Regions from separate parts of the Serratia montpellierensis genome, predicted to be linked through region 1. Evidence: predicted binding sites of a transcription regulator. Region 1 holds the regulator's gene; each other region holds the start of a gene.

What was found. The regulator PurR, encoded in region 1, represses purine synthesis genes. The targets are predictions, from matches to a motif close to CANGCAAACGTTTGCNTG.
Positions count from the first base shown of each region.
Region 2: tusA (sulfurtransferase TusA) is a predicted target of PurR. The motif match lies at 5,433-5,450, and genes of this name have one in related genera.
Region 3: FUU19_RS10860 (nucleobase:cation symporter-2 family protein) is a predicted target of PurR. The motif match lies at 2,935-2,952, and genes of this name have one in related genera.

Region 1 is NZ_VOSN01000022.1:356,740-367,527, reverse strand. Features, by position in the region: gene rnt (ribonuclease T) at 1-489, shown strand, start outside; gene FUU19_RS23990 (Grx4 family monothiol glutaredoxin) at 558-905, opposite strand; gene FUU19_RS23985 (C40 family peptidase) at 1,322-2,140, shown strand; gene sodB (superoxide dismutase [Fe]) at 2,339-2,935, shown strand; gene cydH (cytochrome bd-I oxidase subunit CydH) at 2,979-3,068, opposite strand; gene purR (HTH-type transcriptional repressor PurR) at 3,393-4,418, shown strand; gene punR (DNA-binding transcriptional activator PunR) at 4,415-5,359, opposite strand; gene punC (purine nucleoside transporter PunC) at 5,483-6,694, shown strand; gene cfa (cyclopropane fatty acyl phospholipid synthase) at 7,038-8,189, shown strand; gene FUU19_RS23950 (I78 family peptidase inhibitor) at 8,263-8,556, opposite strand; gene FUU19_RS23945 (riboflavin synthase) at 8,611-9,261, opposite strand; gene FUU19_RS23940 (MATE family efflux transporter) at 9,500-10,788, shown strand, end outside.
Region 2 is NZ_VOSN01000001.1:52,922-63,709, reverse strand. Features, by position in the region: gene glpA (anaerobic glycerol-3-phosphate dehydrogenase subunit A) at 1-1,050, shown strand, start outside; gene glpB (glycerol-3-phosphate dehydrogenase subunit GlpB) at 1,040-2,308, shown strand; gene glpC (anaerobic glycerol-3-phosphate dehydrogenase subunit GlpC) at 2,305-3,504, shown strand; gene FUU19_RS00290 (DcrB family lipoprotein) at 3,539-4,102, opposite strand; gene FUU19_RS00285 (GNAT family N-acetyltransferase) at 4,183-4,617, opposite strand; gene FUU19_RS00280 (7-cyano-7-deazaguanine/7-aminomethyl-7-deazaguanine transporter) at 4,658-5,317, opposite strand; gene tusA (sulfurtransferase TusA) at 5,538-5,783, shown strand; gene FUU19_RS00270 (zinc/cadmium/mercury/lead-transporting ATPase) at 5,872-8,190, opposite strand; gene FUU19_RS00265 (serralysin family metalloprotease) at 8,872-10,335, shown strand; gene FUU19_RS00260 (AprI/Inh family metalloprotease inhibitor) at 10,391-10,768, shown strand.
Region 3 is NZ_VOSN01000010.1:31,752-42,539, forward strand. Features, by position in the region: gene FUU19_RS10855 (AsmA family protein) at 1-1,352, opposite strand, end outside; gene FUU19_RS10860 (nucleobase:cation symporter-2 family protein) at 1,481-2,881, opposite strand; gene gltS (sodium/glutamate symporter) at 3,122-4,333, shown strand; gene recG (ATP-dependent DNA helicase RecG) at 4,376-6,457, opposite strand; gene trmH (tRNA (guanosine(18)-2'-O)-methyltransferase TrmH) at 6,454-7,149, opposite strand; gene spoT (bifunctional GTP diphosphokinase/guanosine-3',5'-bis pyrophosphate 3'-pyrophosphohydrolase) at 7,155-9,266, opposite strand; gene rpoZ (DNA-directed RNA polymerase subunit omega) at 9,285-9,560, opposite strand; gene gmk (guanylate kinase) at 9,615-10,238, opposite strand; gene FUU19_RS10895 (trimeric intracellular cation channel family protein) at 10,450-10,788, opposite strand, start outside.

The DNA of each region.
Region 1 (10,788 bases):
GACGAGACCCTGCACTTCCACGTGGAGCCTTTCGAGGGCGCCAACCTGCAGCCGGAAGCGTTGGCGTTTAACGGCATCGATCCGCACAACCCACTGCGCGGCGCGGTCAGCGAATACGACGCGCTGCACGCCATTTTCAAAGCGGTGCGCAAAGGGCTCAAGGATCGCGGTTGCAATCGGGCCATTATCGTGGCGCACAACGCCAACTTCGATCACAGCTTCCTGATGGCCGCGGCCGAACGCGCCGGCCTGAAGCGCAACCCGTTCCATCCGTTCGCCACCTTCGATACCGCCGCGCTGAGCGGTCTGGTGCTGGGCCAAACGGTACTGGCGAAAGCCTGCATCGCCGCCGGCATGCCGTTCGACAGCAGCCAGGCACACTCCGCGCTGTACGACACCGAACAAACCGCCCTGCTGTTTTGTGAGCTGGTTAACCGCTGGAAACGCCTCGGCGGCTGGCCGCTGCCCGCCGGCGATCTCGCCGAATAAGCCCAACAAAAAAGGCGGCCCAGTTTGCACTGGCGCCGCCCGATACGCGATAACCGCAAGCCTGTCGATTAAGACTGCTGGTCTTCCTGCGCTTTATACTTTTCTGCCGTTTCTTTGATCAGCTGCTGCAGTTCGCCGCGCTGATACATCTCGATGATGATATCGCAACCGCCGACCAGCTCACCGTCTACCCACAGCTGTGGGAACGTAGGCCAATTGGCGTATTTTGGCAGCTCGGCGCGGATGTCCGGGTTTTGCAGAATATCCACGTAGGCGAAACGCTCGCCGCAGGCGGACAGCGCTTGCACAGCCTGTGCAGAGAAACCGCAGCTCGGCAGCTTTGGCGAACCTTTCATGTACAGCAGAATCGGGTTTTCAGCGATCTGGTGCTGAATTTTTTCAAGTGTCGTCGTCATTTATTGCTTCCTCAAGCCACATTTCATGGCTACAACATGCATCACGCGGGCTATTGTAGCGGCTGGAACAGTCGCAAGAAAACGCCATCTTTTGCAAGGATATTCGCCCGCCGCCGATCGCGTTTCACCGGCCACGTCATTCCGGTCAAAACATACGTTGAGAATAACATTTTTAATCCGACCATTTCACTAATATATTGCGCCGCGATGACGACGCGGCTTAATTATATCCGCCGCCGCCCCCTGGCGTTTTTTCATACATTAACGGGCTGATTTTAAACCAAAAAAAATGTCATTAACGTTTTCTCACAATATGGATTATTATTTATGAGTTCTTCGCTGTTTTATATGGCGAAATTCGGGAATACTGTAACTCTTTCGATATCCGTTTCGGGGCCAAGGTTGGTGACGTCGACATGCGTTTAATTCTTACGCTCTTTGCGCTGCTGTTTACGCAGCTCTTCTTCAATTTGGCGCACGCTGCGCCACAGGCGCGTGTTGCCGCCGAGCAGCGTAAAAGCCATGCTAATGAAGCGCGGCCCGATGACCGCAGAAAAAAGAAAGCGGACAAAGCCGCTAAAAAAGCCAAAGTGACGGCTCCCGAGAAAAAAGCCAAGACCGCCAAGGCGAAAAGCGAGAAAAGCGCGAAAAAGATCGCCAGCGCCAAACCCAAGGCCAAAGCGCAGAAAACAGCCAAGATTAAAGTTACCCCGCCGAAAAAGGGCTATAAAAAAGGCTATGGCCGCCACCGCGAAGCCGGTATGGCCACCGCCAAACTGGCGCGTGAAGAAAAGCCGTTGAAACTCAGTCCCGCCCACAAAAAACGCTACCAACACGCCAAACAAACCGCGATGGCCAAGCTGATGGGCCAGATGGGCAAACCTTACCGCTGGGGCGGCAGCTCGCCGCGCACCGGCTTCGACTGCAGCGGCCTTATCTATTACGCCTACAAAGACGTAGTGAAAATCAAGATGCCGCGCACCGCCAACGAGATGTATCACCTGCGCGATGCGGCGCCGATCAAGAAAAGCGAACTGGAAAGCGGCGATCTGGTGTTCTTCCGCATCAACAACCGCGGCGTGGCGGACCATGTTGGCGTCTACCTCGGCAACGGCAAATTCATCCAGTCGCCGCGCACCGGCGAAGAGATCCGCATCAGCCAGCTCGATAACGACTATTGGCAAAACCACTACATCGGCGCACGCCGCGTAGTGACGCCGAAAACTATCCGTTAATTCCCTGTTTTGCGCGGTTGCGGCCCTGGTCGCAACCGCCTGCTCAAGCTATCGCCCATCGCACCGCCCCACGCGCATTTCTCGCTTTTCTTCCTGTTTTTTATGACGAAAATTGTTAAGATTGAATGACCACAATAAAAAACGGCCCATATGATTCTCGCCCGGCGGGAAGCGAATGGCGCTGTAAAGGAGGAAGCAATGTCGTTTGAATTACCTGCATTACCGTATGAGAAAAACGCGCTCGAGCCGCACATCTCCGCCGAGACCCTGGAATACCACTACGGCAAGCACCACAACACCTACGTGGTTAACCTGAACAACCTGGTGAAAGGCAGCGAGTTCGAGGGCAAATCGCTCGAAGAGATCATCAAGACCTCTAACGGCGGCGTCTTCAACAACGCCGCGCAGGTGTGGAACCACACCTTCTACTGGCACTGCCTGTCACCACAGGGCGGCGGTGAACCGCAGGGCGAACTGGCGGCGGCGATCGTCAAATCCTTCGGCTCTTTCGCTGCGTTCAAAGAGCAGTTCACCGATGCCGCAGTGAAAAACTTCGGTGCAGGCTGGACCTGGCTGGTGAAAAAACCGGACGGCGCGCTGGCGATCGTCAACACCTCCAACGCGGCCACCCCGCTGACCGGTGAAGACAAACCGCTGCTGACAGTTGACGTGTGGGAACACGCGTATTACATCGATTACCGCAATGCGCGTCCAAAATACCTGGAAAACTTCTGGGCGTTGGTCAACTGGACCTTCGCAGCGGAAAACCTGCGCTTACGCCAGGTTCTGAGGTGATGAGGCGCAGCCAGGCTGCGCCTTTTTTATCGCCGGCGGGAAATCAATTCAACGCGGCAACGAAGCTGAAAGCGATAATGACCGCCAACGCGCAGACGGTAGTGAACAGCGACATCTTCAATTCGGTATCCATGACAACTCCTTTAAAATAGGCTTTCCTAAGGATAAAAGGCGCACAATTAGTACGTCAAATCATTTTCCCACAGTTCGCCGATAAAATCTTGTTATCATTTCCCGGTTTATAATCTCGATTACCTCTTCCACTTTTGTTCAATATGCGACAAAATTCGCAGTTCACAACTGCGTACCGGCATCCATGCCCCTCCTGATTAAGCGCTGAAGACTTCAACACACTAAAAACTCAGTTTTCGCTTCTCTGGAGAAGGATCTACGTAGGCAAACGATTAACATCACACTTACATGCTGTAAACATGTGAGTTCAGGAGTCATTCCTTACATGGCAACGATTAAAGATGTGGCCAAACGCGCGGGCGTTTCCACCACCACCGTTTCGCACGTCATCAATAAGACTCGTTTCGTCGCCGAAGAGACCAAAGCGGCCGTGTGGGCCGCCATTAAAGAGCTGCACTATTCGCCGAGCGCCGTGGCGCGCAGCCTGAAAGTCAATCACACCAAATCGATCGGCCTGCTGGCCACCTCGAGCGAAGCCCCCTACTTTGCCGAAGTGATCGAAGCGGTGGAAAACAGCTGCTACAGCAAAGGCTACACCCTGATCCTGTGCAACTCGCACAACAATCTGGACAAGCAGCGCGCCTACCTGGCGATGCTGGCCCAAAAGCGCGTCGACGGCCTGCTGGTCATGTGCTCCGAGTACCCGGATCAGTTGCTGGGCATGCTGGAAGACTACCGTAACATCCCGATGGTGGTGATGGACTGGGGCGCCGCGCGCGGCGACTTCACCGACACCATCATCGATAACGCATTCGAAGGCGGCTATCTGGCCGGCCGTTACCTGATCGAACGCGGTCACCGCGAGATCGGCGCCATTCCGGGCCAGCTGTCGCGCAACACCGGCGGCGGCCGTCACCAGGGCTTTATGAAGGCGCTGCAGGAAGCGCATATCGACATTCGCGAAGAGTGGATCGTCCAGGGCGACTTCGAGCCGGAGTCCGGCTACAAGGCGATGCACCAAATTCTGTCGCAAAAACAGCGGCCGACCGCGGTATTCTGCGGCGGTGATATCATGGCGATGGGTGCCATCTGCGCCGCCGACGAGCTGGGCCTGCGGGTGCCGCAGGATATTTCCGTGATCGGCTACGACAACGTGCGCAACGCCCGCTACTTCACCCCGGCGCTGACCACCATTCACCAGCCGAAAGAGCGCCTGGGCGAAATGGCCTTCACCATGCTGCTGGATCGCATCATCAGCAAGCGCGAAGAGTCGCAGGTGATCGAAGTGCATCCGAAGCTGATCGAACGCCGCTCGGTCGCCGACGGGCCGTTCATCGACTACCGCCGCTAATCCCCCGCGCCGGAAGCCTGCGCGGCTTCCGGCTTCGCCTCGCTCAGCCACTCCTGATTCAGCGTCTCCCCATCGCCCAGATACGCCAGCAGCCAGCTCATCGCCGGTGACGGTTTATCCTGCTGCCAGGTCAGGCAGCACGGGCTGGCGGGAAACGGCTGCTGCAGCTGCAACGCCTTCAACTCACCGCGCTGCACCCGCGGCAGCGCCAGATGCGCCGGCATCATACCGACGCACAACCCGGCGCACAGACAGTCGAGCGCCGAGGTCCAGTCCGGCACCACCAGCCGCCGCTGGTTATCCAGCGTCCAGGTGACGCGCTTGGGCAGATTGCGCGAAGTGTCTTCCAGACAAAGCGCAGGGTACGGCCTAAGCCGATCGTCATTCAGCGGCCCTGCCAGTTGCGCGAGCGGGTGCTGTGGGCTGACCACGCACAGCCAGTTCATATACCCCATGTCGCGAAAGGCGAAGCCGCCGCCGACCGGCACCGCGCGGGTGGCACCGATCGCCATGTCCGCTCTGCCGTCCACTAACGCATCCCACACGCCGTTAAACACCTCGGGTTGCAACATCAGTTCGACATCGGGGAAATGCCGGTAAAAATCCAGCACCAGCTGGCGGCTGCGCTGCGGTTTGACGATGATGTCCACGGCGATATTCAGCTGGCCGCGCCACCCGTTGGCCACCTGCTGACAGTGGCGGCGGGTGTCGAGCATTTTTTTGATAACAACTCGCGCATCCTTGATAAACAGCGCACCGGCCGGCGTCAACTCCACATCACGGTGACGCCGCTCAAACAGCGGCACCGCCAGCCATTGTTCCAGCTGCCGTACCGTGTAGCTCACCGCCGACGGCACCCGGTGCAGCTCCTGCGCCGCCGCGCTGAAACTGCCGGTACGCGCCACCGCGTCGACCACTTCAAGAGAATATTCAGACCACATCGCTTTGCCTTCAATTTTTTTAACAGCACTTTGCAAATATTACCGTTTCACAAGCAGAGATCCAGCCGGATACACTGGCCGGCGCTAAAAACCTGCGACACTAAAATATTAACGAGAAATACCATGCGAAATTCCTTTGGTTTTATGTTCTATCTCGCCGGCCTGAGCATGCTGGGTTATCTGGCGACCGATATGTACCTGCCCGCCTTTGGCGCCATGCGGGAGGAACTGCAAATTTCCGCCGGCGCGGTCAGCGCCAGCCTGAGCATCTTCCTGGCCGGCTTCGCCTTCGCGCAGCTGCTGTGGGGGCCGCTCTCCGACCGCCTGGGCCGCAAACCGGTATTATTGATCGGCCTGACGCTGTTCGCCGTCGGCTGCCTGGGCATGCTGTGGGTGGAGAACGCCGTGCAGCTTTGGATCCTGCGTTTTATCCAGGCCGTTGGCGTCTGCTCCGCCGCCGCCATCTGGCAAGCGCTGGTGGTCGACCGCTATCGCGAAGGCCAGGCCAATCGCGTATTCGCCACCATCATGCCGCTGGTCGCGCTGTCGCCGGCGCTGGCGCCGCTGCTGGGCGCCTGGCTGCTGAACCACGCCAGCTGGCGTGCGATCTTCGCCGTGCTGCTGGCCATCACCGCCCTGCTGCTGCTGCCGACGCTGTTGCTCAAAGATCGCGCCAAAACGCAACCCACCGCCGATGCGCCAAAAAACGGCGTCAGCTTCTGGCAACTGTTGAAATCCCCGGTGTTCAGCGGCAACGTCGCCATGTACGCCGCCTGCTCGGCCGGCTTCTTTGCCTGGCTGACCGGCTCGCCGTTCATCCTCGGTGATATGGGCTACGGCCCGAGCGACATCGGTCTGAGCTATGTGCCGCAAACGCTGGCTTTTCTGCTGGGGGGCTATGGCTGTCGCGCCGCGCTAAAGCGCATCAATGGCAAAACCCTGCTGCCGTGGCTGCTGGTAGCTTATGGTGTCAGCATGGCGGCGCTGTATCTGGTGGCAACCCTGACCGCTCCGACGCTCACCACGCTGCTGATCCCGTTCTGCGTGATGGCGCTGGTCAACGGCGCCGGCTACCCGATCATGGTGGCGAATGCGCTGATGCCGTTCCCGGAAAGCAGCGGTAAAGCCGCCGCGCTGCAAAATACGCTGCAGCTGGGGCTGTGTTTTGTGGCGAGCATGCTGGTGTCGGCGTTTATTGCCCAGCCGCTGTTGGCGACGGTGACGGTGATGGTATCGACGGTGATCCTGGCCGCGCTGGGGTATTTCCTGCAGCGGGGAAAAGTGGCCGATGCGCAGCAAAAAGCGCAGCGGGAGCATGCTAACTCAGCGTCATAATTACTAAGCTCAATAATCACTTAAAGAATATGCGTGCCGAGTGCGATTTACAGTTGAGTCAACGTCTCGGCACGCCTATACTCAAAAACAACCTTGTAAAGTAACACCTTATAATCCCTATATCTCAATTAGCTATTGTGTACGCGCCTTGCGTCACACTCTTTTTTAAGGATGCGTTTTTCCTGCGCCGTTTGCGTCGGGCCGCTTCTTTAAATTTCCTCTGTTCATAGTCGGATATCAGACGCCGCGGGCTTATTTCCCGTCGGTAAACGTATGCACCCGCAGAAATTGTCTAAGCTGTTTCCTAACGGGTCATCAGTCAGAAGAAGGTGATGGAGAAGCTATGAGTTCATCGTGTATAGAAGATCTGAGCATCCAGGATAATCAGTGGTACCGTATCGCGCATGAAATGCTCGGCCTGGCCGGCATTGAAATCAACGGATCGCGCCCCTTCGATATTCAGGTTAAAAATCCCGAATTCTTTAAACGCGTCCTGCAGCAAGGGTCGCTGGGCCTCGGCGAAAGCTATATGGACGGTTGGTGGGAATGCGAACGGCTGGATATGTTCTTCCAGCGCGTGGTCAGCGCCGGGCTGGAGAAGAAACTCCCCCACCACCTGAAAGATACCCTGCGTATCGCCGCCGCGCGCCTGACCAATCTGCAATCGAAAAAGCGCGCCTGGATCGTCGGCAAAGAACATTACGATCTCGGCAACGATCTGTTTACCCTGATGCTCGATCCTTACATGCAATATTCCTGCGGCTACTGGAAAGACGCCACCACGCTGGAGGAAGCGCAGGAAGCCAAGCTGCGGATGATCTGCGAAAAACTGCAGCTGCAACCGGGCATGCGTTTGCTGGATATCGGCTGCGGCTGGGGCGGCCTCTCCGCCTATGCGGCGAAACATTACAGCGTGTCGGTGGTCGGCGTGACCATTTCCGCCGAGCAGCAGAAGCTGGCTCAGGCGCGCTGCGCCGGGCTGGATGTGCAGATCCTGCTGCAGGATTATCGCGATCTGCATCAGCAGTTCGATCGCATCGTCTCGGTCGGCATGTTCGAGCACGTCGGGCCGAAAAACTACCGCACCTACTTCAACGTGGTGGAGCGCAATCTGGTGCCGCACGGCCTGTTCCTGCTGCACACCATCGGCTCGAATAAAACCGACATGAACGTCGATCCGTGGATCAACAAGTACATTTTCCCGAACGGCTGTCTGCCTTCAGTGAGCCATATCGCCGAAGCCAGCGAAGGCCATTTCGTGATGGAAGACTGGCACAACATCGGTGCCGACTACGATCGCACGCTGATGGCCTGGTTTGAACGCTTCAAACAGGCGTGGCCGCAGCTTGCCCCGCGCTATTCCGATCGCTTCGAGCGGATGTTCAGCTATTACCTGAACGCCTGCGCAGGCGCGTTCCGGGCGCGCGATCTGCAGCTGTGGCAGATGGTATTCAGCCCGAAAGGCGTTGAAGGCGGCATTCGCGTCGCCCGCTGAATGCTTTCCCGATAAAAAAGCCCCGGCAACATCATCGCCGGGGCTTTTTTTTTGCTCTTTCGGACCCTGCGGGTTAACCGCAATAAACGCGAATGATTTTATCGTTGCTATCGCCAAGGAAGTTCAGACGGCGCAGGTTGAAATCCATGGTAACGGCAGAGTTGTACGGAATGGCGCGCACCTTGGCGTCGATCCGCACGCCTTCCAGCGACGTCATCGGCTTACCGACGAAGTTTTGATACTGCGAAGCGCCGCAGGTATCGTCCGCATCGGCCATTTGCGCGCCGGCGCCCTGCTCAGGTGAGCTGCTGCAGGCGCTCAGCGCCAGCAACGCGGTTAACAACAACGTTTTCCCATAAAACTTCACGCGTTTCTCCTCTCTGCTTATGATTCGATTCCGGCGGCAACGCCAGAATCGCTGTCAGTCTTTGTGCGCCGGCGCCATCGCCGCCGCCAGCGTCGCTTCCCGGTTGGCCAGCACCCGCTCGACGGTATCCACCACCGCCTGCGTTTGCGGATCGATTTCGATGTTCACCTTATCGCCCAGGCGTTTCTTACCCAGCGTGGTGCGATCCAGCGTTTCCGGGATCAGGTGCACGCAGAAACGGTTATTCACCACTTCGCCGATGGTCAGGCTAATGCCGTCGATGCCGATGAAACCTTTGTGCAGCACATATTTCATCAATTCCGCATTCGGCATGCGCAGCCATACCTGCCGATTATTTTCCGACGTATAAATCTTGGCCACTTCCGCCGTGCAGATAATATGGCCGGACATCAAATGACCGCCAATTTCGTCATTGAACTTCGCCGCGCGCTCGATATTGACGATGTCGCCCAGCGCCAGATCGCCGAGGTTGGTCAGGCGCAGCGTTTCCTTGATCAAATCGAAGCTGACGCGGTTGCCCTCCACCGCAGTGACGGTCAGGCAGCAGCCGTTATGGGCTACCGACGCGCCCAGCTCCAGCCCCGGCAGCAGTTCTGCAGGCATCTCGATCACGTGGGTGCGGAAATTGGGTTTTTCATCAATGGCGACCAGCGGCGCGGTGCCTTGTACGATACCGGTGAACATATGTGCCTCTTCTACTAAATAGGTTAAAACGCTTCCGGCAGTTTGCCCCAGTTGGCACGGAAAACCAAATCCGCGACGGCAAAAATCGGGTGCCTGCGCATTTAATAACTATTTATCTGCGGCGTTTGCTTAACGACGCCGAGCAGGTACAATCTTTTTGACAAAATTCCGCTATTTTAATTGTTGTCCTCTCGCGGCAGCCCTCCCTCCCACATATATAAATAGAAAAGGTGTATGCGTGCAGAAGTACTTAATTGAAGCGCGTAGTTTATTGGCTCTCGCTATCCCGGTCATCATCGCGCAAATATCGCAAACTGCCATGGGCGTGGTGGATACCATCATGGCCGGCGCCTACAGCGCCACCGACATGGCGGCGGTTGCGGTCGGCACTTCAATCTGGCTGCCGGCCATCCTGTTCGGCCACGGCCTGCTGCTGGCGCTGACCCCGGTTATCGCCCAGCTCAACGGCGCCGGCCGCCGCGATCGTATCGGCCATCAGGTGCGCCAGGGCTTCTGGCTGGCCTCCGGCGTCTCCGTGCTGTTGATTGTCGTACTGTATAACTGCAAGTTCGTCATCGACATGATGCACAACATCGATCCGCAGCTGGCGGATAAAGCCGTTGGCTATCTGCACGCCATCATGTGGGGGGCGCCGGGCTACCTGTTCTTCCAGGTGATGCGCAACCAGTGCGAGGGGTTGTCCAAAACCAAGCCCGGCATGGTGATCGGCTTCCTCGGCCTGCTGGTGAATATCCCGATCAACTACATCTTCATCTACGGCAAGTTCGGCATGCCGGAACTCGGCGGCGTCGGCTGCGGCGTCGCCACCGGCAGCGTCTACTGGATCATGTTCCTGATGATGCGCTGGTACGTGAAGCGCGCGCCGTCGCAGCGCGACATCAAACGCCAGGCAGGCGATCTCGGCGGCCCGGACTGGGCGGCGCTGAAGCGCCTGATCGGCATCGGCATGCCGGTGGCGCTGGCGCTGTTCTTCGAAGTCACGCTGTTCGCCGTGGTGGCACTGCTGGTTTCGCCGCTCGGGATCGTTGCGGTTGCCGGCCACCAGATCGCGCTTAACTTCAGCGCGCTGATGTTCGTGCTGCCGCTGTCGCTGGGCGTCGGCGCCACCATCCGCGTCGGTTATCGCCTGGGGGAAGGCTCGGTCGAAGGCGCGCGCGTCGCCGCCTACTCTGCCATCGGCGTCGGCATCACCATGGCCGTCTGCACCGCGCTGTTTACCGCCACCTTGCGCGAACCGATCGCCCTGTTGTACAACGACAGCCCGGCGGTGGTGGCAATGGCTTCACAGCTGATGCTGTTGGCGGCGCTGTATCAAATCTCGGACTCGATCCAGGTGATCGGCAGCGGCGTGCTGCGTGGCTATAAAGACACCCGCGCGATCTTCTTCATCACCTTCATCGCTTATTGGGTGTTGGGCCTGCCGAGCGGCTATCTGCTGGCGTTAACCGACGTGGTGGTGCCGGCGATGGGGCCAAGCGGTTTCTGGATCGGCTTTATCATCGGCCT
Region 2 (10,788 bases), on a different contig from region 1:
CTGCACGCGTCGGTGGTGGTCAACGCCGCCGGCATCTGGGGCCAGCAGATCGCCGAATACGCCGATTTGCGCATCCGCATGTTCCCGGCCAAGGGGGCGCTGCTGATCCTCGGCCATCGCATCAACAACATGGTGATCAACCGCTGCCGCAAACCGGCGGACGCCGACATCCTGGTGCCGGGCGACACCATCTCGCTGATCGGCACCACCTCGACCCATATCGACTACGACCAAATTGACAACATGCTGGTGACCCCGCAGGAGGTGGACATTCTGATCCGCGAGGGGGCGCTGTTGGCGCCCACCCTGGCGCAGACCCGCATTTTGCGTGCCTATGCCGGGGTGCGGCCGCTGGTAGCCAGCGATGACGATCCCAGCGGGCGCAACGTCAGCCGCGGCATCGTGCTGCTCGATCACGCCGCCCGCGACGGGCTGGAAGGGTTTATCACCATCACCGGCGGCAAGCTGATGACCTACCGCCTGATGGCGGAGTGGGCCACCGACAAGGTGTGCGAAAAGCTTGGCGTAAACCGTCCGTGCACCACCGCGCAGGACGCGTTGCCGGGATCTCGCCAGTCGGCGGAGGAAACGGTGCGCAGCGTGGTTTCACTGCCCGCCAGTATTCGCGGCTCAGCAATTTACCGCCACGGCGATCGCGCCAGCCAGGTGCCGGCGGCCGATCGGCTCGACACCAGCCTGGTGTGCGAATGCGAGGCGGTGACCGCCGGGGAAGTGCGCTATGCGGTCAATTCGCTGACCGTCAATAACCTGGTGGATCTGCGCCGCCGCACCCGCGTCGGCATGGGTACCTGCCAAGGCGAACTCTGCGCCTGCCGCGCCGCCGGGCTGCTGACGCGCTTTAACGTCAGCACGCCGCAGCAATCTATCGCGCAGCTGTCGCAGTTCCTCAACGAACGGTGGAAAGGCGTACGGCCGATCGCCTGGGGCGATGCGTTGCGCGAGAGCGAATTTACCAGTTGGGTTTACCAGGGGTTATGCGGGCTTGAGGCCCAGGCCGACAAGGAGCAGGAGGTGGATGATGCGATTTGACGTAGTGGTGATTGGCGGTGGCCTGGCGGGCCTGAGCTGCGCCATTGCCGTGGCCGAACAGGGCAAACGCTGCGCGGTGGTCAGTTCCGGCCAGAGCGCGCTCTACTTCTCCTCCGGCTCGCTCGACCTGTTGGCGAGATTGCCGGACGGCACGCCGGTCGAGATGCCGCTGGCGGCGTTGCCGCAGCTGGCGCGGCAGGCGCCGCAGCATCCGTATGCCCTGATCGGGCCCGGCCGGGTGGCGGCGCTGTCCGCCGCCGCCCAGCGGCTGCTGGCGCGCTGCGGGTTGAACCTGCAGGGCAAGGGCACCAATAACCATCTGCGCATCACGCCGCTGGGCACGCGCCGCGCCACCTGGCTCAGCCCGCAGGCGATCCCGACGCTGCCGCTGACCGGCCAACTGCCGTGGCGGCGCATCGCGGTGATCGGCATTGAGGGGTTCCTCGACTTCCAGCCGCAGATGGCCGCCGACTCTCTGAGCCGGGAGCTCGGTGTGCAGACGGACGTGGCCTATCTGCACATGCCGGCGCTGGACAGATTGCGCAATAACCCCAGCGAGTTCCGCGCGGTGAACATCGCCCGGGTACTGGATTTGATGGAAAGCCTGCCGCCGATGGCCGAGGAGCTGCGGCGGCTGGCGGGCGAGGCCGACGCGCTCTTCCTGCCGGCCTGTCTGGGCCTGGAGGACGATACGTCGCTGGCGGTGCTGCAGGATGCGGTCGGCAAACCGATCCGGCTGCTGCCGACGCTGCCGCCTTCGGTGCCCGGCATGCGTTTGCATCAGGCGCTGCGGCGGCGTTTTCAACAGCTGGACGGCGTTTTCATGCCTGGCGACAGCGTGCTGCGCGCCGAGTGCGAAGCCGGCCGCGTCACCGGCCTATATACCCGCAACCACGGCGATATTCCGCTGCGGGCGCAGCAGGTGGTGCTGGCCAGCGGCAGCTTCTTCAGCAATGGGCTGGTGGCCGATTTCGACGGGGTACGCGAGCCGATCTTCGGGCTGGACGTGCACAGCCGCGCCGATCGCGCCGACTGGAGCCAGCGCGAGCTGTTTGCACCGCAGCCTTATCTGCAGTTTGGCGTGCGCACCGACGGCAGGCTGCGGGCGATGAAGCAGGGAATGCCGTTCGACAATCTGTATGTCATCGGCGCGGTCGCCGGCGGCTACGATCCGCTGCAGCAGGGCTGCGGCGCCGGCGTGTCATTGATCGGTGCGCTGCACGTCGCGCAGCAGATCGCCGCGGAGGAGTGCGTATGAGCCTGCATCAGGATCACAGCTTTGAAAGCTGCATCAAATGTACCGTCTGTACCACCTACTGCCCGGTCGCCAAAGTGAACCCGCTCTATCCGGGGCCGAAACAGGCGGGGCCGGACGGCGAGCGGCTGCGGCTGAAAGACCCGGCGCTGTACGACGAAGCGCTGAAATACTGCACCAACTGCAAGCGTTGTGAAGTGGCCTGCCCGTCCGACGTCAAAATCGGCGACATCATTCAGCGCGCCCGCGCCGACTTCGCCCAAAGCAAGCCGACGTTGCGCGATGCCATCCTCAGCCACACCGATATCATGGGCTCGCTGTCGACGCCGTTTGCGCCGATCGTCAACGCCGCTACCGGGCTGAAACCGGTGCGCAAGCTGCTGGACAAGGCGCTGAATATCGATCACCGCCGCGAACTGCCGAAATACTCGTTCGGCACCTTCCGCCGCTGGTACCGGCAACAGGCGCAGGCTCAGCAGCGTTACGCCGAGCAGGTGGCGTTTTTCCACGGCTGCTTTGTCAACTACAACCACCCACAATTGGGTAAAGATTTGATCCGGGTGTTCAACGCGCTGGATATCGGCGTGCAGCTGCTGAAACGCGAGAAATGCTGCGGCGTGCCGCTGATCGCCAACGGGTTTATCGAGCAGGCCAAAAAGCAGGCCAGGGTCAACGCTGAATCGCTGCATGAAACGGTGCTGGAGCGCGGCATCCCGGTGGTGGCAACCTCATCGAGCTGCACCTTCACCCTGCGCGACGAATACCCTCATCTGCTGGACGTGGACACCACCCCGGTGCGCGATCGGGTGGAGCTGGCGACGCGCTATCTCTATCGCCTGATCAATCAGGGGCGTAGCCTGCCGTTGAAGCACACGCCGCTGCGGGTGGCTTATCACACGCCTTGCCATATGGAGAAGATGGGCTGGACCGCCTACACCCTGGAGCTGCTGCGGCAGATACCGGGGCTGGAGCTGGTGGTGCTGGATTCGCAGTGCTGCGGCATCGCCGGCACCTACGGGTTCAAATCGGAGAACTATGCCACTTCGCAAGGCATCGGCGCGCCGCTGTTCCGGCAGATCGAAGAGAGCGGGGTGGATCTGGTGGTGACCGACTGCGAGACCTGCAAATGGCAGATAGAAATGTCCACCAGCAAGCGCTGTGAACATCCGATCACCCTGCTGGCGCAGGCACTGGCGTAAAAACGAAAGGGCCGGCAAGCCGGCCCCTGTGGGATTACTGCTTCAGCTTCAGGGTGGAGATGATGCCTTCGGCTTCGGTCTGCGCCTGCTGCTGATTGTCCGCCGGCAGCGTCACCTGAATGGTCAGCATGTTGTTGTTCAGCGAGCCGATCAGAACGGAGGAATAGGCTTTTTCGCCGCCGCTGGTGATGATACTGTCCAACTGACGCAGCGGCACGCCGTTGACGTCGAGCGCCTTGTTGGTGATCACCTGCAGGTTGGCGTCACGCGCGCGCTGGGTATTCTCCAGGCGCTTGGCCAGGGTCTCCAGGCTGTCGGCGGTCTTGTCGCCCAGGATCACGATCACCGCGCGCTGGCCGGTGCTGTCTGCGTAAACATGCATGTTGTTAGCCTGGTTGCCCAGCTTGCCGCTCTGATCCGCCATGCCGACCGGCAGGGTGAACGCCAGTTTACCGTCCAGCAGGCTCACCTGCTGCCCGGCCGGCGCGCTGGCCGCCGCGCCGTCTGGCGCTGCCTTGGTGTCTTTGGTGTTGCCGTCGCAGGCCGCGAGGCCAAGCGCCAGCAGGCTGATACCCATCAATTTCGCTACTTTACGCATCGGGCTTCCTTCTTCCTTTCCGGTAGGGATTCACTGTCGTATCGCAACCTATTCCAGGTTGAAATGCAAGGCAGATGTTGTCACAAGTTTTTTTCCAGTAATAGCCGATAATCAGCCACTTCGCCTTTCTTTTCCAGCTGAACAATCTGATAGTGGTGGGTGAGCAGCATCGTCAGCATGGCGCGGAACCGGTTACGGGTTTTGACCGTCAGTTGGCGATAGCCCTGCGCCCGCGCCCAGCGTTCCTGTTCGGCCAACAAGACCTGCGCCACGCCGTGGCGACGGAATGCCGGCAGCACGCCACCCAGCCAGCTGTAAAACACCGTTTCCTGCCGTTGATAACCGAGTTTGAAACCGGCCGGCTGCCCGTCTATCTCGGCAATCAACAGGCTGGCGGGGGCGGTGCCGATACGCTGCTGCAGATCGGCCAGGCTATGCAGGCCGCCGAATTCGGGGATGCGTTGATAAAGGCGGTGGATTTCTTCGAGCGTGGCGGTGCGGACGATTGGGGTCATGAGCGGCCTCCAAGGATAAGGCCGCCCAGAATAGCATGACTCAGCTCAGCTGCAGGCTGCCGCTGCGCGCCGCGATGCGTTTGAGCAGCATGTTCAGCAACACGCCGTACATCGGCAAGAAGAACAGCAGGCAGATCATCACCTTGAAGCTGTAATCCACCAGCGCGATCTCCACCCAGTTGTTGGCCATGAAGGGATCGCTGCTCTTATAGAAGGCGATGAAGAAGAACGCCAGCGTATCGCTGATGTTGCCGAGGAACATCGCCGCCGCGGGCGCCACCCACCAGGCGCTGCGTTGGCGCAGGCGGTTGAACACATGTACGTCGAGGATCTGGCCGAGCACATAGGCCATAAAGCTGGCCACGGCGATGCGCGCCACGAACAGGTTAAAACTGCTCAGCGCCGCGAAGCCCTGCCATTCTCCCTGATAGGTGACGGTGGAGATCACATAAGAGATGAACAGCGCCGGCACCATCACCGCCAGGATAATCCGTCGCGCCAGCGGCGCGCCGAAGATGCGCACGGTCAGATCGGTCGCCAGGAAGATAAACGGGAAGGTAAAGGCGCCCCAGGTGGTATGGAAGCCGAAAACGGTGATCGGCAGCTGTACCAGGTAGTTGCTGGAGGTAATGATGGCGATATGAAACAGCGAAAGCCAGACCAACGCGGTGAAGCGCTGCTGTGCGGTAAACGAATACATGTTGTAGCCTTTTTAGCAGTGGGGTGAGGGAACCCAGTGTGTCTTGTTAAAACAGCAAAAAACGCTGCGCGGCGGCATGATACGCGTTTGCGCAACCAATGCAATGGTTAAATTTAACGCAAACGTTAACGCATCTTGCGCAGAAAAACTACCGGCGTAAACTAGGCGCTAATGAGATGCGGCGAGCGTTCGCCGATCGTTTTTGAACGAGAAAAATTGCATGACTGACTTATTTGCCCAGGCAGACCAGACGCTCGACGCGCTGGGCCTGCGTTGCCCGGAACCGGTGATGATGGTGCGTAAAACCGTGCGCCATATGGACAACGGCGAAACGCTGCTGATTATCGCCGACGATCCGGCCACCACCCGCGATATCCCGGGGTTCTGCCGCTTTATGGAACACACGCTGGTGGCGCAGGAGACCGAGCAGGCGCCATACCGTTATTTGTTGCGTAAAGGCGTATAACGGCGGCACGGTCGTGTCGATGAAAGAAAAGTCCCTTTCCCGAAATGACAACGGGCGCGGTATGCCGCGCCCGTGTTTGTTTCCGAACTTAGCTGCGCTTTCTCAACAGCCGCAGCGCGTTGGCAGTGACCAGCGCGGTGGCGCCGGAGTCGGCCAGCACCGCCAGCCACAGCCCGGTTAACCCCAGCAGGCTGGTGATCAGGAAGACCCCTTTCAACCCCAGCGCGATGGTGATGTTTTGCCGGATATTGGCGTGGGTGGCGCGCGAGATGCGGATCATCTCCGCGACGCCCACCAGCCGGTTGTGGGTCAGGGCGGCGTCGGCGGTTTCCAATGCCACGTCGGTGCCGCTGCCCATGGCGATGCCGATGCTGGAGGCTTTCATCGCCGGGGCGTCGTTGATGCCGTCGCCGATCATCGCCGTCGGGCGCAGTTCGCTCAGTTCGGTGACCGCGCTGACCTTATCTTCCGGCAACAGACCGGCACGATAGTCGAGGCCCAGCTCGCCGGCAATCGCCGCGGCGGCGCGCGGGTTGTCCCCGGTCAGCATCACGCCGCGAATACCCAGCGCGTTCAGTTCGGCTATCGCCTGTTTGGCATCGCTGCGCAGCGTATCGCGCAGCGCCAGCAAGCCGACGGGCACGCCGTCTTCCAGCACCACCACTGCCGTTTTACCGGCGTTTTCCAACTTATCCACCTGACTCTGCCATTGGGCGTCGAGCAGGCCCGGTGTCAACTTGCCCGGCGCGCTGATCAGCACGGTCTTGGCATCTACGATCCCTTCCACGCCGACGCCGGCCAGCGCGCGGCGCGCCTGTGCCAGCGGCATCTCAGCCCCGTTTTCGGCAGCACGGTTGATGATCGCTTGCGCCAGCGGGTGATGTGATCCGGCCTCTACCGCTGCGGCAAGCTGCAGCAGCCGTTGTTCGGTCAGCGCGCCGATGGGCAGCACGTCGGTCACCGTCGGCTTGCCTTCGGTCAAGGTGCCGGTTTTATCGAAGGCGATAGTTTGTATCTGGCCCAGTTGCTCCAGCGCCGCACCGCCTTTAATCAGCGCGCCGCGTCGCGTGGCGGCCGCGAGTCCGGAGGTAATGGCCGCCGGGGTCGAGATCACCAGCGCGCATGGACAGCCGATCAGCAGCAGCGTCAGGCCGCGATAGATCCAGGTATCCCACGGCTGTGAGAACAGCAGCGGCGGCACCAGGATCACCGCGACGGCCAGCAGCATAATGGCCGGGGTGTAATAACGGCTGAACCGATCGAGAAAGCGTTCGATCGGCGCGCGGCGCTCTTCGGCCTCTTCAATCAGCTGCAGAATGCGGTCGATGGCGTTTTTGCCGGGCTCGGAGATCACCTTCATCTGTGCCGCCTGATCGACGGACAGACTGCCGGCGGCCACTTTCTCACCCTGTTGGCGCTCGACCGGCACCGATTCGCCGGTCAGGGCGCTTTCGTCGAAGCTGGCGAACGGATTGAGCAGCTCGGCGTCGGCCGGCAGGCGCCCGCCGGGTGCGATTTCAATCACATCGCCCGGACGCAGGCTGGCGACCGGCACGCGTTTGCGCTCCGCGCCTTGCAGCAGCAGCGCATCTTCCGGCACCAGCTCCATCAGCGCCGTCACGCCGCGCCGCGCGCGGTTGGCGGCATAGGATTCCAGCAGTTCACCAACCATAAACAGCAGCAGCACCATCGCCGCTTCGGCGGTGGCGCCGATGAACAGCGCGCCGATGGCCGCCACGCTCATCAGCGTTTCAATGGCGAACGGCGTGCCGGAACGAATCAGACGCAGCGCCTTGGCGGCGACCGGTGCCAATCCGACCAGCGTGGTGGCGATAAAGGCGATGCGGCCCAGCTCCGGGTTAACCCGATCCAGCACCCAGCTGACGACCATCAGGGTGGTCAACAGCAGCAGCGGTGCGAATTCGCCGAAGCGTGAGGTTTTTGGCGCGGCGGCTTTGGCGGTCTGAGTGCCGAGCAGGGTAAAGCCGGCCTGGGCAACCGCGTCCTGGATCCGCAGGCTGATGTCGGACTGCGCGTCGACCACCAGTTTCTCGGTCGCAAACAGCACGCGCGCGCTGTCGACGCCGGGAAGTGCGGTGACGGCATTTTCGATTTTCTTGGCACAGCTGGGGCAGTCCATGCCGGTGACTTTCCAGCTGAAACGTTGGCTACCGGAAGGGGGGACGGCGGCCTGCCTGTCGCTTTCCTCGTCCGGATCGTCGGGCGCGGCGGTGCAGCAGCTGCTATCGCCATGATCGTGATGGTGGTGGGCGTGTTCGGCCTGTGCGGCGGCGTTTTTCGGCTCGCTGCTGCAGCCATGCTGAGTTTTGCTGTGGCTGTGGTTGCAGCCGCATCCGCCTTCGGCGTGGTGATGTTCCTGATGATTATGATTTTGCTGATTGTGCATAACGTCCCCCTTCGGGCTGTTAAACGGGTTTGCTCAGCTGACTCTACACCCTGGAGTCAACTCCAGAGTCAAGCGACGGATGAGAATTATTGCTAACGGCGTTCGAGCCTATAAAGGGGTATTCATTCAATAATGAATAATGCGAATTTAAATCTATAGGCTTTTCTTATCCTCTATTTGGGTGAAAAGGCTCACTGCCGTTAGTTTAAATAAGAAAATAATATTCCTATAGAAACTAAAAAGTCGCCCGACCTAATAATAAAGAGTTATTAACCTATAACGCTTTAGCAAAATTTACCTTTTTGCCCATCGCAAGCCAGCATGATTCGCTTGTGTCTGCAGGCCGCATTGTTATTGAAGTTTGGTGCCAACTTATCCTCGTTAAGTTTCATTTGTTTTGTAAAGAAGCCAAAAAAGCAGCATAACAAACTTTCGTTGAGACAATAAAAGGTTGATTATTTTATGTTCAGTTTCGTGACCCTGCCTATAATTGGAATCGATTACCATTTTTAATGGTGATCTTATTTGCTGATATATATGCATTAATTCTACCTAACACACTGCCGGCAACGGCGCATAAGCCCCTTCCAGCAAGCTTAAGGTTCATTAACCGTGGCTTACGGGGAGGTTATGTCTATCTGTCTGATTGATAACGATCAGATAATGAGTGGAATCGAACCAATGCAATCTACTAAAAAGGCAATTGAAATTACTGAATCCAACTTCGCGGCCGCCAAAACCGGCTACGATGCTGTAGCCGACCTGCTGCATTATCATGAGCGTGGCAACGGGATTCAGATTAATGGCAAGGATTCATTTTCTAACGAGCAAGCTGGGCTGTTTATTACCCGTGAGAACCAAACCTGGAACGGTTACAAGGTATTTGGCCAGCCGGTTAAATTAACCTTCTCCTTCCCGGACTATAAGTTCTCTGCCACCAACGTCGCCGGCGACACCGGGCTGAGCAAGTTCAGCGCGGAACAGCAGCAGCAGGCTAAGCTGTCGCTGCAGTCCTGGGCCGACGTCGCCAATATCACCTTTACCGAAGTGGCGGCCGGTCAAAAGGCCAATATCACCTTCGGCAACTACAGCCAGGATCGTCCTGGTCATTATGATTACGGCACCCAAGCCTATGCCTTCCTGCCGAACACCATTTGGCAGGGCCAGGATCTGGGCGGCCAGACTTGGTACAACGTCAACCAGTCCAACGTGAAGCATCCGGCGACCGAAGACTACGGCCGCCAGACGTTCACCCATGAGATTGGCCATGCGCTGGGTCTGAGCCACCCGGGCGATTACAACGCCGGTGAAGGCAACCCAACCTACCGCGACGTCACTTACGCGGAAGATACCCGTCAGTTCAGCCTGATGAGCTACTGGAGCGAAACCAACACCGGTGGGGATAACGGCGGTCATTACGCCGCTGCTCCGCTGCTGGATGACATTGCCGCCATTCAACATCTGTATGGCGCCAACCTGTCGACCCGCACTGGCGACACCGTGTACGGCTTTAACTCCAACACCGGTCGTGACTTCCTCAGCACCACCAGCAACTCGCAGAAAGTGATCTTTGCGGTCTGGGATGCGGGCGGCAACGATACCTTCGATTTCTCCGGTTATACCGCTAACCAGCGCATCAACCTGAACGAGAAGTCGTTCTCCGACGTGGGCGGCCTGAAGGGCAACGTCTCGATTGCCGCCGGGGTGACCATCGAGAACGCCATTGGCGGTTCCGGCAATGACGTGATCGTCGGCAACGCGGCCAACAACGTGCTGAAAGGCGGTGCGGGTAATGACGTGTTGTTCGGCGGTGGTGGGGCGGATGAACTGTGGGGCGGTTCCGGACAGGATACCTTCGTGTTCACCGCTGCCAGCGACTCTGCACCGGGTGCTTCGGACTGGATCCGTGACTTCCAGAAAGGGATCGACAAAATTGACCTGTCGTTCTTCAACAAAGAGGCACAGAGCAGTGATTTCATCCACTTCGTCGATCACTTCAGCGGCGCGGCCGGTGAAGCGCTGCTCAGCTACAACGCTTCCAACAACGTGACCGATTTGTCGGTGAACATCGGCGGCCATCAGGCGCCGGACTTCCTGGTGAAAATCGTCGGTCAGGTAGACGTCGCCACCGACTTTATCGTGTAACACAGCAACGAAACGCCCGGCGCAGTCTCGGCCGGGCGTGATGTGGGAGCCCGGTATGAAAGGTACTTTAACGCGCACCGCCCTGGCGGCGGGCGGCATGATGGTGACGAGTGCGGTCATGGCCGGCAGCCTGGCGCTGCCGACCGCGCAGTCGCTGGCGGGGCAATGGCAGGTTGCCGACAGCGAACGCCAATGCCAAATCGAGTTTTTGGCGAATGAGCAAAGTGAAACCAACGGCTATCAGCTGGTGGATCGGCAACGTTGTCTGCAAAGCGTGTTTGCGGCCGAGGTGGTGGGCTGGCGCCCGGCGCCGGACGGCATCGCCCTGCTGCGGGCGGATGGCAGCACGCTGGCGTTCTTCTCGCGCGACGGCGATCTGTATCGCAATCAGCTGGGCGCCGATGATGCCTTAACGTTGAAAGCGTTGGCTTGATGTGGAAACGGGTTCGGCGT
Region 3 (10,788 bases), on a different contig from region 1:
AGCGCCAGCGAAGGGCGCCGCACGTCGATTTTGTTGAAGGTGGCCTCGCTGCCGTTCAGGTTCAGCGAGCCGGACCAGATGCCCCATTGGCGATCGCGCGCCAGCAGCAGATTGCTGCCGTAGCCGTCCAGCGCGGTGATCTGGAACGGAAATGCCGGGTTGATATCGATGATCAGATTGCGGTTGGTGGTCAGCTTGGTGACGTACACCTCCGCCAACCAGTCCGGCAGCGGTTTCAGCCACAGCTCACGCCAGTCGATCGGCAGGGTGTACTCCAGCGCCGCCATGGCCACTTCATCCAGCTGCAGGCGTTTGCCGGCGCGCAGCCAGTTGCCGGAGGTGCGCAGCAACCCGCCTTCCCAGCGGGTGGTGAATTGCTGAATGGCGATGCCGGCGGAAGAGAGCCGCAGGGTGGCGATCGGATCGATCAGGTGGAAACCGCCGTTGATCACGTCGCCGGCGTTGACGTTGAGCGAGCCGTCTTCGCTGCGCCAGTCGCCTTTTTCGACGCTGACGTTTTGCAGCGACAGATCGAGATCGTTAAACGCCCATGCCTTGCCTTCCAGGCGTGCGTCGATCAGATCGAAACGCTTGAGGGTGACCGGTGGCAGCGTGGTAAAGCGCTGCATGAATTCCGCCAGCGTCAGCGGGGTCTGCAGGCGCACGCCGCTCAGCCGCAGGCGATCCACCAGCCAACTGCCGTCGGCGGCGCGGCTGGCCACGCCGGTCAGGTCGCCCTGCGCCAGATTGGCGCCGAAGTTGTTCAACAGCAGCTGGCCCTGCTTTTGCTCCCCCTGCACCAACACCTTCGAGGTGGGAATGCCGTTCAGCGTCATCGAACCGGCGCTGAACTGAAACTGGTTGTTGTCCCCCAGCAGATGGCCGACCAGCGGGCGCCACGGCGTGATGCCGGCCGTGACCTGCTGCGCATTGAGCTGCCACTCGTTATCGTTGGACTGCAGCGCCATGTTGCTCAACTGCAGCACGTCGGCCTGTACAGGCAGCGCCGCCGCCTGCGGCTGCACGTTCAGCGTGCCGTCGCGCAGCGTGACGCTGTGGAAATAGCGCGGCTCGGTGATTTGGCGCAGGCTGAGGCCGAGATCGACGCGTTTGGCGACCAGCGCCTGCGGCTGGCCGTTGCGCGCCAGCTGCACGTCTTCCAGACCGATCTGGTCCGGTTGGTTCCACGAGTGGGTGATTTTTCCTATCGACAGGCGGTATTCGCTATTGTCGCTGATCCAGGCGCTCAGGCGGCCTGCCGCCCAGCGGGTTTGCCCGACCAGGTACAGCACCACCACCGCCAGCACGATCAGCAGCAGCAACGTCAGCAACAGCTTTCCGATAAATTTCATCGTCTACATCCGCATCGGTCAAAAAAGATACCCTGTTTATGCCGCAATTGGCCGGGCATCTCAAGGGCAATGGTCTGATAGACAATAAAAAACGGCCGCAAGCGGCCGCTTGAACATCAATGGAGGGGTTACTTTTTCTCGTGTTCCTGCGGGAACACCAGGTTCAGCACGATGGCGGTAATACCGCCGGCGGCGATGCCGGAAGAGAGCAGGGTTTTCAGCCAGTCCGGCGCGAACTGCAGGATCAGCGGCTGCTGGGACACGCCCATGCCGACAGCCAGCGACAGCGCCATGATCATGATGGCGCGGCGGTTCAGACGCTCGCGCGACACGATACGCACGCCGGAGGCGGCGATGGTGCCGAACATCACGATGGTCGCGCCGCCCAGTACCGGCTCGGGGATGTGCTGCACGAAGCCGGCCACCGCCGGGAACAGCCCCAGCGCGATCAGCATCAGCGCCACCACGAAGCCGACGTAGCGGCTGGCGACGCCGGTCAGCTGGATCACGCCGTTGTTCTGGCCGAAGCAGGAGTTGGGGAAGGTGTTGAACACCGCCGACAGCATCGAGTTCAGGCCGTTGGCCAGCACGCCGCCCTTCAGGCGCTTCATATACAGCGGCCCGCTGACCGGCTGTTCGGAGACGTCGGAGGTGGCGGTGATGTCGCCGATGGTTTCCAGCGACGTGACCATAAAGATCAGCATCAGCGGCAGCAGCAGGTTCCAGTCGAAGCCCAGGCCGTAATAGAGCGGCGTGGGGATGGTGATCGCCGCCGTGGGGGCCGCCGGTGCGTCGGCGGGCAGCATATCCATCGCCCAGGCCAACAGATAGCCGACCGCCATGGCGATCACCAACGAAGCGACGCGCAGGTAAGGGTTGCGCTGGCGGTTCAGCAGGATGATGACCGCCAACACTGCGCCGGCCAGCAGGAGGTTTTTCGGCGAGCCGAAGCTATGATCGTTCATCGCGGCGTAGCCGCCGCCGATAGAGGTCAGACCGACCTGAATCAGCGACAGGCCGATGATCATCACCACAATGCCGGAAACCAGCGGGGTGATGATGCGGCGCGCCAGATGCAGCACGCGCGACAGCAAAATTTCGGTGCAGGAGGCGACCATCAGGGTGCCGAACAGCGCGGCCATCATGGTCGGCACGTCGGCGCCGCCGTTTTTCAGTGCCAGGCCGCCCATGATCAGCGGCGAAACGAAGTTGAAGCTGGTGCCCTGAATCGACAGCAGCCCGGAACCCACCGGCCCCCAGGTTTTGATTTGCAGAATGGAAGCCAGACCGGAGGCGAACAGCGACATGCTGATGATGTGCTGGGTATCCTGTGCCGGCAGGCCCAGCGCCTGGCAGATCAGCAGGGCCGGTGTGATCACCGCGACGAACATCGCCAGGAGATGCTGGCCGGCGGCAAACAGCGTTTGCGGCAGCGGCGGGCGATCTTCCAGACGATAAATCAGTTCACTGGCGCGGGGTTCAGAGGCGGCTTGACGCGCGGCATCAAGCTCTGAGGATGACATGCTCATGGTGTGGCGTTTCCAGATACGGCAAAGCAGGCATTTTAATGCCCCGCCCCGCAAAAGCAAACGGTTGCGCATAAATATTATGTTGCCGACTTTCTCGTTTATGTCGCATTTTCATTCATTTTTTCTTGTCATAGCAGCGTTTTTTACTTCTAATCCTGCACTCATCAAGTTTAAAAACTCAGTGGTTTTCTATAACTTATTATTTTTATTTGGATCTTTTCCCTTACATGGAGTACCTGGATGTTTCATCTTGATACTTATGGCACGTTAGTCGCCGCGACGCTGGTTTTGCTCCTCGGGGGCAAGTGCGTCAGAAGCATTCCTCTGCTGCGAAAATATACCATTCCTGCCCCCGTCGCCGGCGGTTTGCTGGTGGCCCTCCTGTTGTTAGCCCTGAAAAAGTTCGCCAACTGGGAAATCAGCTTCGACATGTCGCTGAAGGATCCGCTGATGCTGGCCTTCTTCGCCACCATCGGCCTGAACGCCAACCTGGCGCGGTTGCGCGCCGGCGGCAAGGCACTGATGGTATTCCTGTTCGTGGTGCTGGGGCTGCTGCTGGTGCAGAACGCCATCGGCATTGGCATGGCGAAAATGTTGGGGTTGGATCCGCTGATGGGCCTGATCGCCGGGTCGATCACTCTGTCTGGCGGCCACGGTACCGGGGCCGCCTGGAGCAAGCTGTTCATCGAGCGCTACGGCTTTGAAAACGCGACGGAAGTCGCCATGGCCTGCGCCACCTTCGGCCTGGTGCTGGGCGGCCTGATCGGCGGCCCTGTGGCGCGCTATCTGGTCAAACACTCCTCTACGCCGGAAGGCACGCCGGAAGACAGCGTGCAGCCGAGCGGCTTCGAGAAGCCGGAAAGCGGCCGCCTGATCACCTCGCTGGTGATGATCGAAACCATCGCCATGATCGCCATCTGTCTGAGCCTGGGGCAGCTGATTGCCGGCCTGCTGAACGGGACGGTGTTTGAGCTGCCAAACTTCGTTTGCGTGCTGTTCGTCGGGGTGATCCTCAGCAATACGTTGGCCTTCACCGGTTTCTATACCGTGTTCGAGCGGGCGGTATCGGTGCTGGGTAACGTCAGCCTGTCGCTGTTCCTGGCGATGGCGTTGATGAGCCTGCGCCTGTGGGAGCTGGCTTCGCTGGCGTTGCCGATGCTGGCGATCCTGGCGGTGCAGACGCTGGTGATGGCGCTGTACGCGATCTTTGTCACCTACCGGGTGATGGGCAAGAACTACGACGCGGCGGTGCTGGCCGCTGGCCACTGCGGCTTCGGTATGGGCGCCACGCCGACGGCGATCGCCAACATGCAGGCGATCACCGATCGCTTCGGCCCGTCGCACCTGGCGTTTCTGGTGGTGCCGATGGTGGGGGCGTTCTTTATCGATATCGCCAACGCCATCGTCATTAAGCTGTATTTGCTGCTGCCGGTGTTCCCGGCGGTGGGGTGATATAGCGAGTCATGACGAAAAGGGCGCCGCAGGCGCCCTTTTTTATGCGTTGGAGTAGCGCGCCTTCTCCGGCAGCCAGCGTTCAATCAGCGCCAGGGCGTGTTCCGGATAGTGCTGATGGAGATGGCGAGCGACGCGTTGCACTTCGGGGATCATCGCCTGATCGCGCAGCAGGTCCGCCACCTTGAATTCGGCGCTGCCGGTCTGGCGGGTGCCGAGCAGCTCGCCCGGGCCGCGGATCTCCAGATCGCGCTGCGCGATGACGAAGCCATCGTTGCTGTCGCGCAGCACCTGCAGGCGCGTTTGCGCGGTTTTGCTCAGCGGCGTTTTGTACAGCAGCACGCAGTGTGAGGCCACGGCACCGCGTCCTACGCGGCCGCGCAGCTGGTGCAGCTGCGCCAGGCCCAGCCGCTCCGGGTTTTCGATGATCATCAGGCTGGCGTTCGGCACGTCGACGCCGACTTCGATCACCGTCGTGGCGACCAACAGCTGCAGCTCGCCCTGTTTAAACGCCTGCATCACAGCCTGCTTTTCCTGCGCTTTCATGCGACCGTGCACCAGCGCCACCTTCAGCTCCGGCAGCGCGGTTTTCAATTCTTCCCAGGTGGCTTCCGCCGCCTGCGCTTCCAGCAGTTCGGACTCTTCGATCAGCGTGCACACCCAGTAAGCCTGTCGCCCCTCTTCCAGACAGGCGCTTTTCACCCGTTGAATGATGTCGGCGCGGCGGGTATCGGGAATGGCCACGGTGGTCACCGGCGTACGGCCCGGCGGCAGCTCGTCGATGACTGAGGTATCGAGATCGGCGTAGGCGGTCATTGCCAGCGTGCGCGGGATCGGCGTGGCGGTCATGATCAACTGATGGGCGTGGAAGCCTTGCTCTTCGCCTTTCTCCCACAGCGCCAGCCGCTGATGTACCCCGAAGCGGTGCTGCTCATCGATAATCACCAATGCCAGGCCGTTGAACTGCACCTGCTCCTGGAAGATGGCGTGGGTGCCGACCACCATAGATACCTGGCCGCTGGCGATGGCTTCCTGCTGCGCGATGCGCGCCTTGCCTTTCTGTTTGCCCGCCAGCCAGCCGACTTCCAGCCCCAGCGGCTCGAACCACTGGCGGAAGTTGTTGGCGTGCTGCTCGGCCAGTAGCTCGGTCGGCGCCATCAGCGCCACCTGCTTGCCATGCGCGATGGCGCGCAGCGCCGCCAGCGCCGCCACCAGCGTTTTGCCGGAACCGACGTCGCCCTGCACCAGCCGCATCATCGGGAAGTCTTTTTGCATGTCGGCTTCGATGTCGGCCACCACGCGTGTCTGCGCGCCGGTCGGCGAGAACGGCAGCTGGGCGAGAAAACGGTTTTTCAGCCGATCGTCCGGCAGCAGCGGCTGCGCCTGATAACTCTGGGCGCCGGCGCGCACCGCCAGCATGCTGAGGTTATGCGCCAGCAGCTCTTCGAGGATCAGGCGTTTTTGCGCCGGGTGTTTGCCCTGCTCCAAATCCGCCAGCTGGATGTCCGGCGGCGGGCGATGCAGGGTGTGCAGCGCCTGCGGCAGGCTCATCAGGCCGCCGCTCAACTCCGGCGGCAGCAGTTCGGCGATGGCGCAGGTATCCAGCAGCTCCAGCGCCTGATCGGTCAGCTTGCGCAGCGTGGCTTGCCGCACCCCTTCGGTGGTGGGGTAGACCGGCGTCAGCGACTCCTGCAGCTCGACCTCGCTGGCTTCGCCCTGAATACGGTATTCCGGATGAATGATCTCCGCGCCGTGGTTGCCGCGTTTGATCTCGCCGTAGGCGGTCACGCGGCGGCCGGTGGCCAGGCTGTTCTTCATTGCGGCGTTGAAATTGAAGAACCGCATGGTGAGGATGCCGGTACCGTCGCTGATCTGGCAGGTCAGCATGCGACGGCGGCCGAAGCTGATGTCGCTGCGCAGCACTTCCCCTTCTACCGTGGCGTAGATGCCCGGCAGCAGATCGTTGATCGGGTAGAGGCGGGTACGGTCTTCGTAGCGCAGCGGCAGGTGCAGCAGCAGATCCTGAATGGTCTCGAGGCCAAGCTTGGCCAGTTTGCCCGCCTGGCTGGCGCCAACCCCGGAAAGCGTGGTGAGTGGGACAGCATCCAGCAGGCGGCCTTTCATTTGCGCACCGTCGCCTGCATGGCCGCCCACCATTCGGCGCTGGCGACCACCTGGCCCTGCTCGTCAATCTGCGGGCGTGGCAGCCCTTTGCGCTTGGCCACGTTGGCCAGCACCGGGTAGCCGCCTTCGAACAGCAGACGCTGCTGCTCTTCTTCATCCAACATGCTGTTGTCGCGGCGATACAGGCCGGCATTCTGCCGCTGGCGCTGCGCTTCATACAGGATCAGCGCCGAAGCCACGGAGACGTTGAGCGATTGCACCATGCCGATCATCGGAATGACGATGTCCTGGTCGGCGAGCGCCAGCGCTTCTTCGGTGATGCCGGTTTTTTCCTGGCCGAGCAGCACGCAGGTTGGCCGAGTGTAGTCCACTTCGCGGAAATCGACCGCGCGCGCAGACAGGTTGGTGGCCAGAATTTGCATGCCCTGCGCTTTCAGGTGACCGACCGCGTCGCCGATGGTGGGATGGGTTTTAACGCTGACCCAGCTGTTGCTGCCGGCGGCGGAGGAAACCAGGGTACGCATGCGGGTGGTGGGCCACACGGCGTGGACCTGATGCACGCCGACGGCGTCGGCGGTGCGGATAATGGCGGAGACGTTATGCGGCTTGTGCACTTGCTCCAGGCAGACCGTCAAATCCGGCTGCCGGGTCGCGAGCATTTCACAAATCCGCGCATAGCGTTCAGGACTCATAAGCGCTAGTTTCGGTTGCGGTTAACTTTGATCACATCCGGCATGATACGGATTTTACGCATAATGTTTGCCAAATGGATGCGATCGCGGGTGGTCAAGCGGATAAAGGCGCTATAAACCCGACCGTCTTTCTCTTCGGTGTTCAGGCTCTGAATATTGGACTCGGCCGCGTTGATCGCCGCCGTCAGGTTGGCCAGCGCGCCCTGGTGGTTGAACATATCCACCTTGATCTCGGCGATGAACTCCTGCTCGGTCTCTTTATCCCACTCGACCGCCATGAACTTCTCAGGCTCTTTCTGATAGCCGCGAATATTGCGGCAGGATTCATGGTGGATCACCAGCCCTTTGCCCGGGCTGACGTGAGCGATAATCGGGTCGCCCGGAATCGGACGGCAGCACTTGGCGAAGGTGATCAACACGCCGTCGGCGCCCTTGATGGCCAGGTTACGTACGCCGGATGAAGTGCCCAGGCTGGATTGATCGCCCTGCAGATTCTTCGCCACCACCACGCTCATGGCGTTGCCGAGGCCGATTTCCGCCAGCAGATCGTCCAGCGTCGCCAGCTTCATGCGGTCCAGCTCGTGCTGAATGTTTTCCTGCGGGATTTCGGCCAGCTTGCGGCTGCCGCCCAGCGCATGGTTGAGCAGACGGCGGCCGAGGCCAACGGAGTCGTCGCGCTTGAGGTTCTTGAGCATTTGGCGAATTTTGGCGCGCGCTTTCGAGCTGACCACGAAGTTCAGCCAGGCGGCGTTGGGCCGTGCGCCCGGTGCGGTGATGATCTCGACGGTCTGGCCGCTGGTCAGCGACTGCGACAGCGGGTACGGCTGACGATCGACGCGCGCGCCGACGCAGGCATGGCCGATATCGGTATGCACCGCATAGGCGAAATCGACCGGCGTGGCGCCGGCGGGCAGCTCGACGATGCGGCCTTCCGGGGTGAAAACGTAAATCTCATCCGGGAACAGATCGGATTTGACGCTCTCGATAAATTCAAACGAACTGCCGGCGCTTTGCTGCAGCTCCAGCAGGCTTTGCATCCAGCGCTGGGCGCGGATCTGCGCCGTAGTACCGGTTTCGCCCTGTTCTCTTTCCTTGTAAGCCCAGTGCGCGGCCACCCCCATCTCAGCCATCTGATCCATGTCTTCGGTGCGGATCTGCACTTCGACCGGCACGCCGTGTGGGCCGATCAGCGAGGTATGCAGCGATTGATAGCCGTTGGCCTTGGGAATGGCGATGTAATCTTTCACCCGCCCCGGGCGCGGTTTGTACAGGCTGTGCACCTGGCCGAGTACGCGGTAGCAGGTATCGACCTCTTTCACGATCACCCGGAACGCGTAGATATCCATGATGGAATGGAAACGCTGTTCTTTGAGGTGCATCTTGAGGTAGATGGAGTAGAGGTGTTTTTCCCGCCCGCTGACGCGGCAGGCGATGCCGGCTTCGGTCAGTCGCCCTTCGATCTCGGAGAGGATTTTTTGAATCATCTCTTTGCGGTTGCCGCGTGCGGCTTTCACCACTTCCTTGATCACGCGATAACGGTTCGGGTACAGCGCCTCGAAGCCCAGCTCTTCCAGCTCGGTCTTCAGGTGATGAATACCCAGACGGTGGGCGAGCGGGCTGTAGATTTCCAGGGTTTCACGCGCGATGCGCCGGCGTTTGTCGGGGCGCAGCGAACCGAGGGTGCGCATGTTGTGCGTACGGTCGGCCAGCTTGATCAGCACGACGCGGATATCCTGCACCATCGCCATGATCATCTTGCGGAAGTTTTCCGCCTGCGCTTCTTTCTTGTCCTGGAACTTCAGCTTGTCGAGCTTGGAGACGCCCTCAACCAGTTCGGCGACGCTCTTGCCGAACAGCTGTTCCATATCTTGATAGGTGGCTGGGGTGTCTTCGATGACGTCGTGCAGCAATGCCGCCATCAGCGTCTCGTGATCGAGACGCATTTCCGCCAGGATGCAGGCCACGGCGACCGGGTGAGTAATGTAGGGCTCACCGCTGGAACGTGTCTGGCCCTCGTGCGCGTCGCGCGCGACGAGGTATGCCTGTTTGAGGCGCTTAATCTGCTCCTCGGGCAGGTAACGTTGAATCAGCAGATTCAGGCTTTCAAACAGGTACAAGGCGGACTCGCAGTCTAATTAACGACGACCTTCAGCAATCGCGGTAACCGCTTGAATCTCTGCGGCTTCCTGCTCTTGCTGTTCCTGGCGCTCACGCACGTCGAGGATCTGGCTGGTGATCAGGCCTTCTTCGATTTCGCGCAGGGCAATAACGGTGTACTTGTCGTTCTCTTCCGGAACCAGTGCATCTTTGCCGCCGGTCTGGATCTGACGCGCCCGACGAGCAGCGACCAACACCAGGTCAAAACGGTTACCAATTTTCTCTACAGCGTCTTGAACAGTTACGCGTGCCATATTTGTGCTACTCCACAGGTGACGAAAAGACTGGGCATGATACTGAAACTGCCTTCAGTCTGCCAATAGTTTGCTGATTAAAGCGTCATGCCGCAGCAACTGGCGGCCCAAACGCAGGCGTTCGGCGCGAATGATGGTCTTCAGATCGGACAGCGCCAGATCGAAATCATCGTTCACGATCAGGTAATCGTACTCCGCGTAATGCGTCATTTCCGCCACGGCCTGAGCCATGCGCTTGGCGATCACCTCGTCGGAATCCTGACCGCGCCCGCGCAGGCGGCGGCCCAGTTCTTCCTTCGACGGCGGCAGAATGAAGATGCTGCGCGCCTGCGGCATTTTGGCGCGGATTTGCTGCGCGCCCTGCCAGTCGATATCCAGAAACACGTCCACGCCGGTTGCCAACACTTGTTCGATGGCGGCGCGCGAGGTGCCGTAATAGTTGCCGAACACTTCGGCGTGCTCAAGAAACGCGTCCTGCTCGATCATCCGGCGGAATTCGTCTTTCGAGACGAAGAAATAATGCTCGCCGTGATTTTCACCCGGGCGACTGTCGCGCGTGGTGTGCGAAACCGAAACCTGCGTGTCGTACAGCGGTTGCGTCTTTAACAAAGCCTGAATCAGACTTGATTTACCTGCGCCACTGGGAGCAGAGACAATATAAAGCGTGCCTTGAGCCATGATGATGTTCGTTGATAACGGTTGATATGCCAATAACAGCGGATGTGTATTTTCTCCGCACAGTATACACGGCTAACGCGCCGGGTGCAGCGTTAGCTCGCATTTTGCCCGCCGCTTTGCGCGGAAAAAGCGGCGAATGAGCGAATTTGCGCGTCGAAGGGCAACATTTCTGCAGTTTTGGCCTCGGCGGCGGCGCGTTGCCGCCCCGAGATCAGTGATCCGGATGCTGGTAGTTGAACACCGGCAGGCCGAGGCGGAAGCGCAGGGCGATCAGACGCGCGCTCAGGCCGGCGACCAACGTGAGGATCACCACCAGATTATGCGGCAGGCTGAGGTGCTGCAGGCCGATATACAGCCAGGCGGCGCTGAAGGAGATGCCGGCATAGATCTCTTTCTGGAAAACCAGCGGGATGCGGTTGCAGAACATGTCGCGCAGCACCCCGCCGAAGACGCCGGTGATCACCGCGGCGATGGCGGCGATAATGGCGCTGTGCCCCATATCCAGCGCCACCTGCGCGCCGATGATGGAGAAGACGATCAGGCCGACGGC